Regions from separate parts of the Pseudomonas atacamensis genome, predicted to be linked through region 1. Evidence: riboswitches for the same ligand, from Rfam matches in the RefSeq annotation. Region 1 holds a riboswitch; the other holds the start of a gene.
The links. A riboswitch is a leader RNA that binds a small molecule or an ion and turns the genes downstream of it on or off. The one in region 1 is predicted to bind cobalamin.
Positions count from the first base shown of each region.

Region 2: linked by a shared signal. The riboswitch ahead of JWU58_RS15115 (CbtB domain-containing protein) and the one ahead of cobO (cob(I)yrinic acid a,c-diamide adenosyltransferase) in region 1 are both predicted to bind cobalamin.

Region 1 is NZ_CP070503.1:4,273,224-4,280,676, reverse strand. It holds gene JWU58_RS19495 (AI-2E family transporter) at 1-721, shown strand, start outside; gene hda (DnaA regulatory inactivator Hda) at 928-1,632, shown strand; gene JWU58_RS19485 (C40 family peptidase) at 1,824-2,441, shown strand; gene JWU58_RS19480 (C40 family peptidase) at 2,657-3,193, shown strand; gene JWU58_RS19475 (PQQ-dependent sugar dehydrogenase) at 3,322-4,635, opposite strand; gene JWU58_RS19470 (hypothetical protein) at 4,702-5,286, opposite strand; cobalamin riboswitch at 5,449-5,678, shown strand; gene cobO (cob(I)yrinic acid a,c-diamide adenosyltransferase) at 5,761-6,372, shown strand; gene JWU58_RS19460 (cobyrinic acid a,c-diamide synthase CobB) at 6,369-7,453, shown strand, end outside.
Region 2 is NZ_CP070503.1:3,338,276-3,345,728, reverse strand. It holds gene metH (methionine synthase) at 1-941, opposite strand, end outside; gene JWU58_RS15140 (fatty acid cis/trans isomerase) at 1,097-3,391, shown strand; gene nfuA (Fe-S biogenesis protein NfuA) at 3,495-4,079, shown strand; gene cobM (precorrin-4 C(11)-methyltransferase) at 4,195-4,941, opposite strand; gene JWU58_RS15125 (cobalamin biosynthesis protein) at 5,020-5,433, opposite strand; gene JWU58_RS15120 (CbtA family protein) at 5,430-6,131, opposite strand; gene JWU58_RS15115 (CbtB domain-containing protein) at 6,143-6,340, opposite strand; cobalamin riboswitch at 6,464-6,682, opposite strand.

The sequences.
Region 1 (7,453 bases):
ATTCGATAAAGTCAAAGCCGCGATCAGCGAGCACATGGGCCAGACCACCGACATCGTCGGCGTGGTGCTGAGTCAGGCGACGGCCTCGAGCCTGGCGCTGATCGGCTGGCTGGCAAACCTGGTGCTGATTCCGGTGGTGAGCTTCTATCTGTTGCGCGACTGGGACGTGATGATGGGCAAGATCCGCAGCCTGCTCCCACGTGATCGCGAAGAGCGCGTGGTTGCGCTGGCGGGCGAGTGCCACGAAGTGCTCGGCGCGTTTGTGCGCGGGCAGTTGCTGGTGATGGTTGCGTTGGGGGTGATCTACGCGGCTGGCCTGATGATCGTCGGTCTGGAGCTGGGGCTGTTGATCGGCCTGATTGCCGGTCTCGCGGCGATCGTGCCGTACATGGGTTTTGTCATCGGCATCGGCGCGGCATTGATCGCCGGGTTGTTCCAGTTCGGTGGCGATCTGTACCCGATGGTCGGGATCGTCGCAGTGTTCATGGTCGGTCAGGCACTGGAAGGCATGGTGCTGACGCCTCTACTGGTCGGGGACCGCATCGGCCTGCACCCGGTGGCGGTGATCTTCGCGATCCTTGCTGGCGGCGAGCTGTTCGGTTTCACCGGCGTTCTGCTGGCGTTGCCGGTGGCGGCGGTGATCATGGTGCTGGTGCGTCATGTCCACGACTTGTATAAGGATTCCGGGATCTACAGCGGCGTCGACGAACCCGAGCTGTGATGCGAGGGCCAGCCCGGCGCTTGGCCGGGCTGGCCCGTGTCGTGCAGGCGAGGGCGCCAGAGAATCCGTCACAAAACCGCTGCGTCAACGCAAACCTTTGATTTTGCTTGGGGTCTGTCGCATTGTGCGCTCAGCCTCACGGGTATAAACTTCGCCAACTTTACACAGAGGCCACTAACGGTTCCTTTGAGAACTGTTCAGTCAGCATGAAACCGATTCAGCTGCCCCTAGGTGTGCGTCTGCGTGACGACGCCACCTTCATCAACTACTACCCAGGCGCCAATGCCGCTGCACTCGGCTATGTCGAGCGTCTCTGCGAAGCCGACGCCGGGTGGACAGAGAGCCTGATCTACCTGTGGGGCAAGCACGGCGTCGGGCGCACGCATCTGTTGCAGGCCGCGTGCCTGCGCTTCGAGCAGATGGGCGAACCGGCGGTGTATCTGCCGCTGGCCGAGTTGATGGACCGCGGCGTGGAAATCCTCGACAACCTTGAACAGTACGAACTGGTCTGCCTGGATGATTTGCAGGTGATTGCCGGCAAGGCCGACTGGGAAGAGGCGATGTTTCATCTGTTCAACCGTCTGCGTGACAGCGGCCGGCGCCTGCTGATCGCCGCGTCCACTTCACCGCGCGAACTGCCTGTGAAGCTGGCTGACCTGAAATCCCGTCTGACCCTGGCGCTGATCTTCCAGATGCGCCCACTTTCTGATGAAGACAAATTGCGTGCGCTGCAATTGCGCGCATCCCGTCGCGGTCTGCACCTGACCGATGAAGTCGGGCACTTCATTCTCACTCGCGGCACGCGCAGCATGAGCGCGCTGTTCGATCTCCTCGAGCAGCTTGATCAGGCGTCCCTGCAAGCGCAACGCAAGCTGACCATCCCCTTCCTCAAGGAAACTCTTGGCTGGTAGTAGTGGGCTTTTGCCAGCTTTCAGGCGCCAGAAAACCCGCGTCTTTGCGCCGATTCACCGGCCAGACGAGTTACGCGCTTAGATGTAAACGCGAAACCGGGAAGTCACATAAAGTTCGATTGAATTTGCAAATGAGGACGATAGCGGGCATAGTCTCGGCTTCTTTACAACTATCAGCCACGGTCGTGCCCATGCTAAAGCGCTTCGCACCCCTCGTGCCTCTCGCACTCGTTACCCTGTTATTCGGTTGTGCTGCACATTCTCCGGTTCAAGAGCCGCCGCAACAGGTCAAGAATTCTGCTACCGCCCAATCTTCCGTTATTTACCAGGAAGAGCTGGACACCGAAAAAGAACTCAACCAGTTCAACGGCAGCAAGCCTTATCAGCTTCCTGTACTGGCTGACAGCATCCTCGAACGCGGCATGTCCCTGATCGGTACCCGTTACCGTTTCGGCGGTACTTCTGAAGCCGGCTTCGATTGCAGCGGTTTCATCGGTTACCTGTTCCGCGAAGAGGCCGGCATGAACCTGCCGCGCTCGACTCGCGAAATGATCAACGTTGATGCGCCGCTGGTTTCGCGCAGCAACCTTGAGCCGGGTGATCTGCTGTTCTTCGCCACCAATGGTCGTCGCGGTCGTGTCAGTCACGCCGGGATCTACCTGGGTGACAATCAGTTCATCCACTCCAGCAGTCGTCGCAGCGGCGGTGTTCGCATCGACAGCCTGGGTGACAGCTACTGGAGCAAGACCTTCATCGAAGCCAAGCGTGCACTCGCCATGGCGCCGACCGTGGTCACCGCTCGCAAGTAAGCCCGAGGTCGCTGCGTTCGCGGCGACAAAACGGCACGGCAACGGAGTAGACCTAAACTTTACAAGGTGAAGTTAAAGTCTTACTTGAAGTTTGCCGCGTAGCCGCTAGAATCCTGAATCTATATTGATGGCAAACCGCCTGCGTGATGACGCAGGCGGTTTTGTTTCTGTCCATTCTGCAGAGAAAGCCGCAGCCAGATCAGGATGTTCTGCTTATGACGATGTCGGCCCGCCTCACCTTGATCCTTTGCGCCGCGCTGCTCAGCGCCTGCGCCAGCCGTACACCGCCGCCAGCCCCCGTGGTTCGCGCGCCGATCGTGTTCGGTCCTTCCCAGGCTTTTTCTCCCGTTGCTGAAGACGTGCTGTTCCGCGCCCTCGGCCTGGTCGGCACGCCGTATCGCTGGGGCGGCAACACGCCAGATTCCGGTTTCGATTGCAGTGGTCTGATCGGTTTCGTCTACCGCGACGCGGCGGGAATTTCGCTGCCACGCTCGACCCGCGAAATGATCGTCATGCAGGCGCCGAATGTCGGCAAGGAAGGCTTGCAGACCGGCGACCTGATTTTCTTCGCCACCAATGGCGGCTCGCAGGTCAGTCATGCGGGGATTTACGTCGGTGAGGGGCGCTTCGTGCATGCACCGGCCACGGGTGGCACGGTCAAGCTTGATAGCCTGTCGAAGGCCTATTGGCAGAAGGCGTATCTGAGCGCCAAGCGAGTGTTGCAGCCGGGGCAGCTGGCGCATAATCCCTAGCGCGTATGCATAACTAATTGTGGGAGCGAGCCTGCTCGCGAAGGCGGAGTGTCAGTCGACAATGATTTGACTGATACACCGCTTTCGCGAGCAGGCTCGCTCCCACATTTTTTTACGTCGTGCTTAGCTTATTTGCTGGCCGACACACGCCATACTTTGTTCCCGACATCATCCGCTACCAGCAAGCCACCTTGCTGATCGATGACCACGCCAACTGGGCGGCCCAGCGCGTTCTCGTCCTTGTCGAGGAAACCGGTCAGCACATCCACCGGTTGCCCGGTCGGTTTGCCGCCAGTGAACGGCACGAAAATCACCTTGTAGCCGCTGTGCGGTTTGCGGTTCCACGAGCCGTGCTGGCCAATGAATGCGCCTTCCTTGAATTGCGCCGGCAAGCGGTTGCCCTCGGCGAAGGTCAGGCCCAGCGAAGCGGTGTGCGGACCGACGGCGTAATCCGGAGCGATGGCCTTGGCCACCAGATCAGGATTCTGCGGTTTGACTCGCACATCGACGTGTTGCCCGTAGTAGCTGAACGGCCAGCCATAGAAGCCGCCGTCCTTGACCGAGGTGATGTAGTCCGGCACCAGATCGCTGCCGATTTCGTCACGCTCGTTGACCGCTGTCCACAAGGCGCCGCTGGTGGGTTCCCAGGCAAGGCCGTTGGGGTTGCGGATGCCCGAGGCGAAGATCCGGTGATTGCCGGTCGCCCGATCCACTTCCCAGATCGCCGCGCGGCCTTCTTCCTGATCCAGACCGTTTTCGCCGACGTTACTGTTCGAGCCGACGGTGACGTAGAGCTTGTTGCCGTCCTTGCTGGCGATGACGTTCTTGGTCCAGTGGTGATTCAGCGTGCCGCCGGGCAAGTCGACGACTTTGATCGGTTGGGTTTTGATCTCGGTGGCGCCCGGCTCGTAGTTGAAGCGCAGCAGGCGGTCGGTGTCGGCAACGTACAAATCATTGCCAACCAGCGTCATGCCAAACGGCGAATTGAGGTTCTGCAGGAACACCGTGCGGGTTTCCGCGACGCCATCGTGGTCGGCATCACGCAGCAGGGTGATGCGGTTCGGGCTGGGTACGCCGGCACCGGCCTTGCCCATGACTTTCTTCATCACCCAGCCACGAATGCCTTTGCTGTCATCGGGCTTGGGCGGCGCATTGGTTTCCGCCACCAGCACATCGCCGTTGGGCAGCACGTAGAGCCAGCGCGGGTGATCGAGTCCTTCGGCAAACGCCGCGACCTGGGTGCCGGCCGCTGCGGTCGGTTTCGCGCCGTCCGGCCAGCCCACCGCCGGGGCGATGTTGACTGTCGGGATCAGTGTCTTGTTCGGTTCGGGCAGTTTCGGTGACGGACCGGTGCCGTCGGAAACTTGCAGGCTGGAGGTTTCACCGCAGGCAGCGAGCCCGCCAGCGACGGCGATGATGAGAGCGAGTGGGGCCTTGCGCATTGCTGATCTTCCCTATGAATGCATTCCTAAACATAGAGGAGGGCGCAGGCCCGATGGTTCAACTGCTCAACCGCGGGCTTCCTTGAACAGCACGGCGATGCCCGGATGATAGTTGCCCGCGTCGCTGTGCAATTTGCGATAGGCGTAGGGGAAATACCAGGCCACGGCGCAGGTGTGTTCCTTTTGCAGGTCGTCGACCATGTCCTGCAGTTCTTCAGGGCTGGCGCTGTGCTGGGCTTTTTGCGGAGCGATGAAGAGGCAGCCGAGCTTGAGATCGCTTGCGTAGCTGATGCGCTTGGCATCAACGGTGATGTCGAGCAGGGCCTGGGTCAGGTTGAGGTTGTTGACCCGTGGCCAGCGTTGCGTGGCCTGAATGAATGCACGGTCTTCGCTGCCGGCAATTAACAGATCGGCGCGGGCATTGCGTTCGCCTTCTTCGTTCTGTTTGCGCGTGGCGGTGTCGTTCAGCGTGACCATTTCAGCCATCCACGCCGCTGCCGCGAGCAGGCCCAGATTGGCTTTCTCGTCGTGCCAGTACGGCGTGTCGTTGTCGCCGCGAACGGTGTTGTAGCGATCGATACAGTCAAACCAGCGTTCCAGCACCGGGCGCAGGAATTCCAAGCGCGGGTTGCTGATGATCATGCCTTGCATCGTCGTCATCCTTATTGTTGTAGTGGGCTTTTCGGAAAAAGCATGGCTCTTTGATATCACTTGTCACAGTCTGGCACAAGATTGCCGCTGCACATTTGATCAGCGGCAGTTATTCGCGCGCAAAGCGCCTCTTCAATTGACGCTCCACCCCCAACCCTCTAACCTTCGCCGCTTGTTTCAGGTGCTCTGTGGCCCCGCGTCGACAGAGTGAAACAGGGAAGCCGGTGAGTGTGGTCTTCAAGCGAAGCCACGACGATCCCGGCGCTGCCCCCGCAACGGTAAATGAGTGAAAACTGCGCCTTGAGCCACTGCCTCGAAAGAAGCGGGAAGGCGCGCAGTCAGGCGAAACGCCGCTCATGAGCCCGGAGACCGGCCTGATCCATCTCAACGGCATCACGGTGGGCGATGCCAGGCTTTTTGCCGTCTATTCTTGTGCCTGCCCGCCGTTATCCAGCCTCAACGGAGAGCTCCCCCATGACTGATTCCCCCGAGCGTGACGAACGCCATCTGGCGCGCATGCAGCGCAAGAAAGCCGTGATCGACGAACGCATTGCCAACTCGCCCGACGAATGTGGCCTGGTGCTGGTGCTGACCGGCAACGGCAAAGGCAAGAGCAGCTCGGCATTCGGCATGCTCGCCCGCGCCATGGGCCACGGCATGCAATGCGGCGTGGTGCAATTCATCAAGGGCCGCAACAGCACTGGCGAAGAATTGTTTTTCCGCCGCTTCCCCGAGCAGGTGCGTTTCCACGTCATGGGCGAAGGCTTCACCTGGGAAACCCAGGATCGTCAGCGCGACATCGCCGCGGCGACCGCCGCTTGGGAAGTCTCGCGCGAATTGTTGCGCGACCCTTCGATCGGTCTGGTGGTGCTCGACGAATTGAACATCGCCCTCAAGCACGGCTACCTCGATCTCGATCAGGTGCTCAGCGATTTGCAGGCGCGTCCGCCGATGCAGCACGTGGTGGTCACCGGTCGCGGCGCCAAGCCGGAAATGATCGAGATGGGCGACACGGTCACCGAGATGGGCATGCTCAAGCACGCCTTCCAGGCCGGGATCAAAGCGCAGAAAGGCGTCGAACTTTGAAGCCACCACGTCACTGCCCGGCGGTGTTGATCGCCGCGCCGGCCTCCGGTCAGGGCAAGACCACCGTCACCGCTGCACTCGCCCGTTTGCATCGCAATCAGGGGCGCAAGGTGCGCGTATTCAAATGCGGGCCGGACTTTCTCGACCCGATGATCCTCGAGCGCGCCAGCGGTGCGCCGGTGTATCAACTGGACATGTGGATGGTCGGCGAGCAGGAAAGTCGCCGCCTGTTGTGGGAAGCCGCCGCCGAGGCTGATCTGATTCTGATTGAAGGCGTGATGGGCCTGTTCGACGGCACGCCATCCAGCGCTGATCTGGCGCGCCACTTCGGTGTGCCGGTGCTCGGCGTGATCGACGGCACCGCCATGGCGCAGACCTTTGGCGCCTTGGCGCTGGGCCTGGCGAAGTATCAGCCGGACTTGCCGTTCGCTGGCGTGCTGGCCAACCGCGTCGGCACCTTGCGCCATGCGCAATTGCTCGAAGGCAGCCTCACCGAAGGTTTGCGCTGGTACGGTGCGCTGTCCCGCGAGACCGGCATCGAATTGCCGAGCCGCCACCTCGGTCTGGTCCAGGCCAGCGAATTGAATGATCTGGATCTGCGTCTCGACGCGGCTGCCGATGCGCTGGCCAGCAGTTGCCAAGTCGCGCTGCCACCGGCGGTTGAATTCGCCGCGCCTGACCTCATCGCCGCCGAGCCTTTATTGAATGGTGTGCGCATCGCCGTCGCCCGCGATGAAGCCTTTGCCTTCACCTATGGCGCCAGCCTCGATCTGCTGCGGGCGATGGGCGCCGAGCTGCAATTTTTCTCGCCGATCCGCGACACGCAATTGCCCGAGGCGGACAGCCTGTATCTGCCGGGCGGCTATCCAGAGTTGCATCACGTCGCGCTGGCGCAGAACACCTCGATGCTTGCAGCAATCCGCGCGCACCACGCGGCGGGCAAGCCGTTGCTCGCCGAATGTGGCGGCATGCTTTACCTGCTTCATTCGCTGACCGACGTGGAAGGCACCCGTGCTGAGCTGGTCGGTTTGCTCAAGGGCGATGCAACGATGCAGAAGCGTCTCGCGGCGCTGGCGTTGCA
Region 2 (7,453 bases), 930 kb from region 1:
CAGCAGCCGCCGACGATGTTGAGAAAACCGCTCTGGGCGAATTCTTCGATGACTTTGGCGGTTTGCGACGGCAGTTCGTCGTACTCGCCGAATTCGTTCGGCAGGCCGGCGTTCGGGTGCGCGGATACGTGGGTGCTGGCCTTGTTCGACAGCTCTTCCAGGTACGGACGCAGTTCGCTGGCGCCGAGGGCGCAGTTCAAACCCACGGAGATCGGCTTGGCGTGGGCCACCGAGTTCCAGAACGCTTCGGTGGTCTGGCCCGACAGGGTCCGGCCGGAGGCGTCGGTGATGGTCCCGGAAATCATGATCGGCAATTCGAGGTGCAGCTCTTCGAACACACCTTGCACGGCAAAGATCGCCGCTTTGGCGTTGAGGGTGTCGAAAATGGTTTCGATCAGAATCAGGTCGGCGCCGCCCTCGATCAGGCCTTTGGTGGCTTCGGTGTAGTTTTCCACCAGCTCATCGAAGGTCACGTTGCGGTAGCCGGGGTTGTTGACGTCGGGCGACAGCGAGCAGGTGCGGCTGGTCGGGCCGAGCACGCCGGCAACGAAGCGCGGCTTGGCCGGGTTTTCGGCGGTCTTGGCGTTGGCAATCTTGCGCGCCAGACGTGCGCCTTCTACGTTTAACTCGTAAGCCAGCTCTTCCATGCCGTAATCGGCCATGGAAATGCGCGTGGCGTTGAAGGTGTTGGTTTCGAGAATGTCGGCGCCGGCGTCCAGATAGGCTTTTTCGATACCGCCGATCACGTCCGGACGGGTGATCACCAGCAGGTCGTTGTTGCCCTTGACGTCACTCGGCCAGTCCGCGAAGCGCTTGCCGCGATAATCCTGCTCTTCGAGCTTGTAGCTCTGGATCATCGTGCCCATCCCGCCGTCGAGAATCAGGATGCGCTCTTTGAGGGCTTGCTTGAGAGCTTGAAGGCGGACGCTGCGATCGGACATGTGGACTACTCGGAAAGACCATTACGAAGGAGCGCGATCATAGCAAACCTGTGCGCTTTTGGAGCATGCGCAGCTTTTGCATGAATATCGCTCATGTTGGTACGAGCGTCATAACGGTAGAATCGCAGCCTTTTTTTATCATCGAGATCAGCAACATGCCGCACCGCTTCATCAGTTTATGGTTGCTGGTCCTGAGCGGGAGCGTTGCGGCGCAAGATCCTGCCATTTCTTCTTCCATCTCCTACACCCGCGATATCCAACCGATCTTCACCGAGAAGTGCGTAGCCTGCCATGCCTGCTATGACTCGGCCTGTCAGCTCAATCTGGGCAGTGGCGAAGGCGCTGCTCGTGGCGCGAGCAAGATGCCCGTGTACGACGGCGAACGCACTCAGGCAGCACCGACCACGCGCCTGTTTTACGACGCCTTCGGCAAGCGCGCCTGGCAGCAGAAAGACTTCTATTCGGTGCTCGACGCCCAGGGCAGTCAGGCTGCGCTGATGGCACGCATGCTTGAACTCGGCCACAAGACGCCGCTGACGCCGAACGCCAAGCTGCCCGAAGACATTGTCCTGGGGCTCAATCGCAACAATCTATGCGCAATGCCTGCGGAGTTCGACGGATATGCCGGCGCGCACCCGAAAGAGGGCATGCCGCTGGCGGTCACTGGCCTGACCGACCAGCAATACCAGACCCTGCAGCGCTGGCTGGCGTCTGGCGCGCCGATCGACGAACAGAGCCTGGCACCGAGTGCCAAAGAGGCGATGCAGATCCTGCAGTGGGAAAACCTGCTCAACGCCCCCGGTGCGCGGCAGAGTCTGGTGGGGCGCTGGTTGTTCGAACACTGGTATCTGGCGCACATTTATTTCAAGGACGGCGAGCCGGGGCATTATTTCCAGTGGGTGCGTTCGCGCACGCCGAGCGGTCAGCCGATCGACCTGATCGCCACGCGCCGCCCCAACGACGACCCGGGCACCCAGGTGTATTACCGCTTGTGGCCGGTGCAGGGGGTGATCGTGCACAAGACGCACATCACTTATCCGCTGAGCGCGGCGAAAATGGCGCGGATCAAGAGCCTGTTCTACAGCGGCAACTGGCAGGTCAACGCGTTACCGGGTTACGGCCCGCAAAGCCGCGCCAATCCGTTTGCCACCTTCGAGGCGATTCCGGCGCAGGCGCGCTATCAGTTCATGCTCGATAACGCTGAATACTTCGTCCGCACCTTCATTCGCGGCCCGGTGTGCCGTGGGCAGATCGCGACCGACGTGATCCGCGACAACTTCTGGGCGCTGTTCCAGGCGCCGGAACATGATCTCTACATCACCGACCCGAACTACCGTGGCCAGGCCACGCCGCTGCTGGCGATGCCGGGGCAGAACGACGATGTCGGCAGCGTGCTGAGTCTGTGGCGCAACTATCGCGACAAGCGCAACGAATACGAGGCACTGCGCCGCGACAGCTATGCCGATCTGCCGGCGCCGAGCTGGTCGACGCTGTGGGCCGGCAACGACAACGCCTTGCTGAGCATTTTCCGCCACTTCGACAGCGCTTCGGTGACCAAGGGGCTGATCGGTGAGGTGCCGCAAACCATGTGGCTGTTCGACTATCCGCTGCTGGAGCGCACCTATTACCAGCTCGCGGTCAATTTCGACGTGTTCGGCAACGTCTCCCATCAAGCGCAGACTCGCCTGTATTTCGACCTGATCCGTAATGGCGCCGAGCAGAACTTCCTGCGCCTGATGCCCGCCGACTCACGTGAGGATTACCTCAACGATTGGTACCAGGACGGCGGCCAATTCAAGATGTGGCTCGATTACGAGGCCATCGATGACGACAAACCGACCGCATTGACGCTCGACGAGAAAGACCCGAAACACGATTTCGCCATGCAGTTGCTGGCGCGCTACGGTGATCTGAACGCGCGGCCAGACCCGATCAATCGCTGCGACGGCGCTTATTGCTCGCGACCGAATATAGATCCGGCGTTGCAGAATGCCGAGCAGGCCCTGAGCCGTCTGGCCTCGCGACCGGCCGCAGGGTTGAAAGTCATCGACCAGATGCCCGAAGCGACCTTGCTGCGCGTTGAAACCGCCAGCGGCAAGCGCGAGGTCTACAGCGTGCTGCGCAACCGCGCGCACAGCAACGTGGCGTTTCTGCTCGGTGAGTCGCTGCGCTATCAACCGGGTCTCGACACCTTGACGATCTATCCGGGCGTACTCACCAGTTACCCGAACTTCATGTTCAACGTACCGGCCGAGCAGGTGCCAGCGTTTGTCGATGCCATGGAGAATGCCAGGGATGCCAATCGGTTCGACAAGATCGTCGAACGCTGGGGCATTCGTCGCAGTCATCCGCAGTTCTGGCTGTATTTTCACGATCTGAGCCAGTACATCCACGAAACCGATCCGGTGGAAGAGGGTGTGCTGGATATGAACCGGTACGAGAACCTTTGAGCATTCGCAGGCATATGCCGGGATTCTTTCCCGACAAAAATACTAGGACTTTGTCAGTCGCGCCGATTGGCGTAAACTGCGCCCAAGCCTGCGAGGAGTTTTTATGACCGCTATTACCATTACCGACGCCGCCCATGATTACCTGGCCGATCTGCTCTCCAAGCAGAACACCCCGGGCATCGGCATCCGTGTCTTCATCACCCAGCCTGGCACCCAGTACGCCGAAACCTGCATTGCCTACTGCAAGCCGGGCGAAGAGAAGCCTGAAGATACCGCGCTGGGGCTGAAAAGCTTCACCGCTTACATCGATTCCTTCAGCGAAGCGTTTCTTGACGACGCCGTTGTCGACTATGCCACCGACCGTATGGGCGGCCAGCTGACCATCAAGGCGCCAAATGCCAAGGTGCCGATGGTCAATGCCGACAGCCCGGTCAACGAGCGCATCAACTACTACCTGCAAACCGAGATCAACCCGGGGCTGGCCAGCCACGGCGGTCAGGTCAGCCTGATCGATGTGGTCGAGGACGGCATCGCTGTGTTGCAGTTCGGTGGCGGTTGCCAGGGCTGCGGCCAGGCCGACGTGACCTTGAAGGAAGGCATCGAGCGCACTCTGCTCGAGCGCATCCCGGAGCTCAAGGGCGTTCGCGACGTGACCGATCACACGCAGAAAGAAAACGCCTACTACTAAGGCGTTCGCTGCGAACATGAAAAACGGCGCCCGTGAGCGCCGTTTTTTTATGCCTGTGGCTTGATCATGCCCACGCTCCGCGTGGGCATGCAGCCCGGGACGCTCCGCGTTCCACTCACGGTCGGTACAAATGCGCATGCCCGGCGCGATACAACGAAGACTCGCTGAACACCTCGCTGCCCAACACCCGCCCGACCAGAATCAACGCCGTACGCCGAAACCCCTTGGCCTCGACCTTTGCGGCAATGTCCGCCAGTGTACCGACGACCCAGTCCTGATCCGGCCATGTTGCGCGGTGAATCACGGCAATCGGGCAGTCCGCGCCGTAATGCGGCAGCAGTTCAACCAGTATCTTTTCCAGATGATTGACCCCCAGATGAATGGCCATGGTCGCACCATGTTGCGCCAGGCTGGCCAGCTCTTCGCCGGCGGGCATTGCGGTCTTGTCGGCGTAACGGGTCAGAATCACGCTTTGCGAGATGTCCGGCAGAGTGAGCTCGGCGCCCAGCAGCGCTGCGCATGCCGCCGTCGCGGTCACGCCCGGAATGATCTCGAAAGGAATGTTCAGCTCACGCAAGTAGCGGATCTGCTCACCGATCGCGCCGTACAGACTTGGATCTCCTGAATGCACACGGGCCACATCCTGGCCTTGGGCATGGGCAGTTTTGATCAGATCGATGATCTGTTCCAGATGCAGTTCAGCGCTGTTGACCACGGTTTCGGCCTGATGACCTTCCAGCACCGCGGCAGGTACCAGCGAGCCGGCATAAATGATCACCGGGCAGCTGCGAATCAGCCGTTGGCCTTTGACGGTGATGAGCTCCGGGTCGCCGGGGCCGGCGCCGATGAAGTAGACGGTCATCGTTGAATCCTTGTGAAGAGGCGCAGCCCCACTGCAGATGAAGCGTGCTCATGATCAATGGCGGGGATTATCGGGATTTTATGCAGCGCCGGCCAATGCCAGCGTGGCCTGCGCATATTTCTGCCGGTGGATCAGCAGTTTTGCCGGCGCCTGAATCAACTGCTCGGCCAGCGCCAGCGCGGCGCTTTCCGCCACGCCGTAGCAGCCGGTGCGTTCAAAGGCGATCTGCGATTGATGGCTGAGGCGCTGTTGATAGGGCGCCAGCTCGGCACTGTTGAAATACTGCAGCGGCAGGTTCAATTGTGTGGCCAGTTCCAGCAACCCCGGTTCGTCGCGCTTGAGGTCGATACTCGCCAGAGCCTTGACCGCTCGCAACTCGATGCGGTGCGCCTGCAACGCTTGATCGAGTAGAGCACGCAGCGTACTGGCGGGACAGCCGCGCTGGCAGCCGAGGCCGACCACGAAGGTCGGCGCTGCGCGGTCATCGGTCATGCCTGATATGGGCCTGCGCTTTTGCGGCGGAACAACCATGCACTGATCAAGCCCAAGGCCAGCCAGAACGCGACGTTGGTCAGCTGCGAAGCGATTTTGAACTGGGTTTCCAGTGCCTCTGGGGCAAGCATCGAATGCACCTGCGGTTGCGGCGCGCCGATCACATGCGGCACGACGAGAATCGCCACACCGAGAAGCTTCATCAGCCAGTGACGACTGAAGGCGATCAGTGCCAGGCCGACGGCGGTCGAAGCGGCGGTGCCGATCCACCAGATCTGCCGCGAAGCCAGATCGGCAGCCGCAGTGCCCGGCAATTCAGGTGGCAGGCCCAAGGTCGGCGCGAGTACGAACGTCGCGTAACCGGCCAGACCCCAGAGCAGCCCTTGCGAGGTTTTGGTTGGCGCGCGCAAGGTGTACAGGCCGGCGAGCATCAGGGCGAAACCCACCGCCACCACCAGATTACCGCCAGTGGTCGAGACCACGCGCTGCCAGCCGTCTTCCGGCTCCCAGGCTTCGCCATCATGGCTGTGGGCGGCGGTGCCGGCGGCGTGTTCGTGAACTTGCGCGACCGGTTCGGATTTCTCGAAGGATTCGGCCTGCAGAATCAGTGGCGATACCCAGAAACTCTGCAGCAGGGTCAGCAGCAGGGCGGCCAGCAAGCCGGTGAAGCCTGCGGTTTGCGCAATACGCTTGATCATCTCGGCAAGCCTCAGTGGCACGGGAACGCGGCGCTGTGGCGGGTATCGTGGGCGGCGTTGTGCACCGCTTCGATGTGCGAGAAACCGGCGAACCAGACCAGGCTGGCACCGAGGATCGAGGCGAAGAGGGCGGCGGCGACGCGTTGGCCGAGTGTGGTGCTGCTGGAAATGTGGTCAGTGTGGCTGACGGTATTGCTGATGATCGACATAGCGCTTCCCTCTGAAATGTCAGCGGGTAAACAGAGCGCATGAAAATCCCTGCGAGCCCGGCACGCAGGGATTTCGAACAGCGCCCGCCCACCGCGGGTTTGTTTGTGGTCAGCGACGCTTGCGCGCGCTGGGTGTTGCGGGCCGGTCTCCGGGCTCGCGAGGGGTTGGCACGAGGCCGACCTGCAAGCATCACCTTCCCATGCCGGGGCACAGTGGATCTGACGCTTCGCTCGCTTACCGTTGCGGGGGCAGCACCGGACTGACATGGCCTTGAGTAAAGCACATGATTCACCGGTTTCCCGTTTCACCCTGTGAAGGGCACCCGTAACAAGGTGGGCAGGAGAACATGGGTTTGGGTTTTTAGTCAATTTCCGGGGAGTTTTCGGTGCTGCGGTGGGGGTGTTTTTCTGATGTTTTTGTGTGTATATCCGTTGCTGCGGGTGTTGCTGATTACGGTTTCGCCCTTACGGCGAGGCACTTTTTCCAAACGCCGAAAAAGTACCCAAAAAGGCTTGCTCCTACGTTCGGCCCTCGCAGGCTCGGGCTCCTTCGCTGCGGGACTGATCCGGGCGCAGCGGCTAGGGTTTGCTTCGCTGCACCTCCTTCCGCTGTGTCTGGCTGCGCCAGACGGTCGCTGCGCTCCCACGCCCGGATCAATCCCTCCGCTCAGCCTTCCGACGTCGCCGGTGGATCAAGATCAAGAGCACTCGAGCTTGCGCTCATTGTTGAGTGGTGCGGCTTCGCCGCGGGCAGTTGCGCTGCTTTGCTTTTGCTTTTGTGGGAGCGAGCCTGCTCGCGAAGGCGGCCTGACAGCCGACCTATCCTTAAGCGTTACGCGATCCAACTGTAGGAGCCGCCGAAGGCTGCGATCTTTTGATCTGGCTTTTGCTTTTGCTGTTGCTTTTGATCTTTTGCCCCTCCGTAACGAAGGTACCCCGAGCTCCAGCGAGCGGGCCGTACGCCGGGGCAAAGCCTTTTGGTTCCTTTTTGCTGTGCCGGCACTCCGGCGTTTGAAAAAGGGACTCGCTGTAAGAGCAAAACCTTAAGAAGCCGTTACCGCAGCAACGGATATACACCCAGTTTCAGACTCACCGACCATTGACCCACGACGG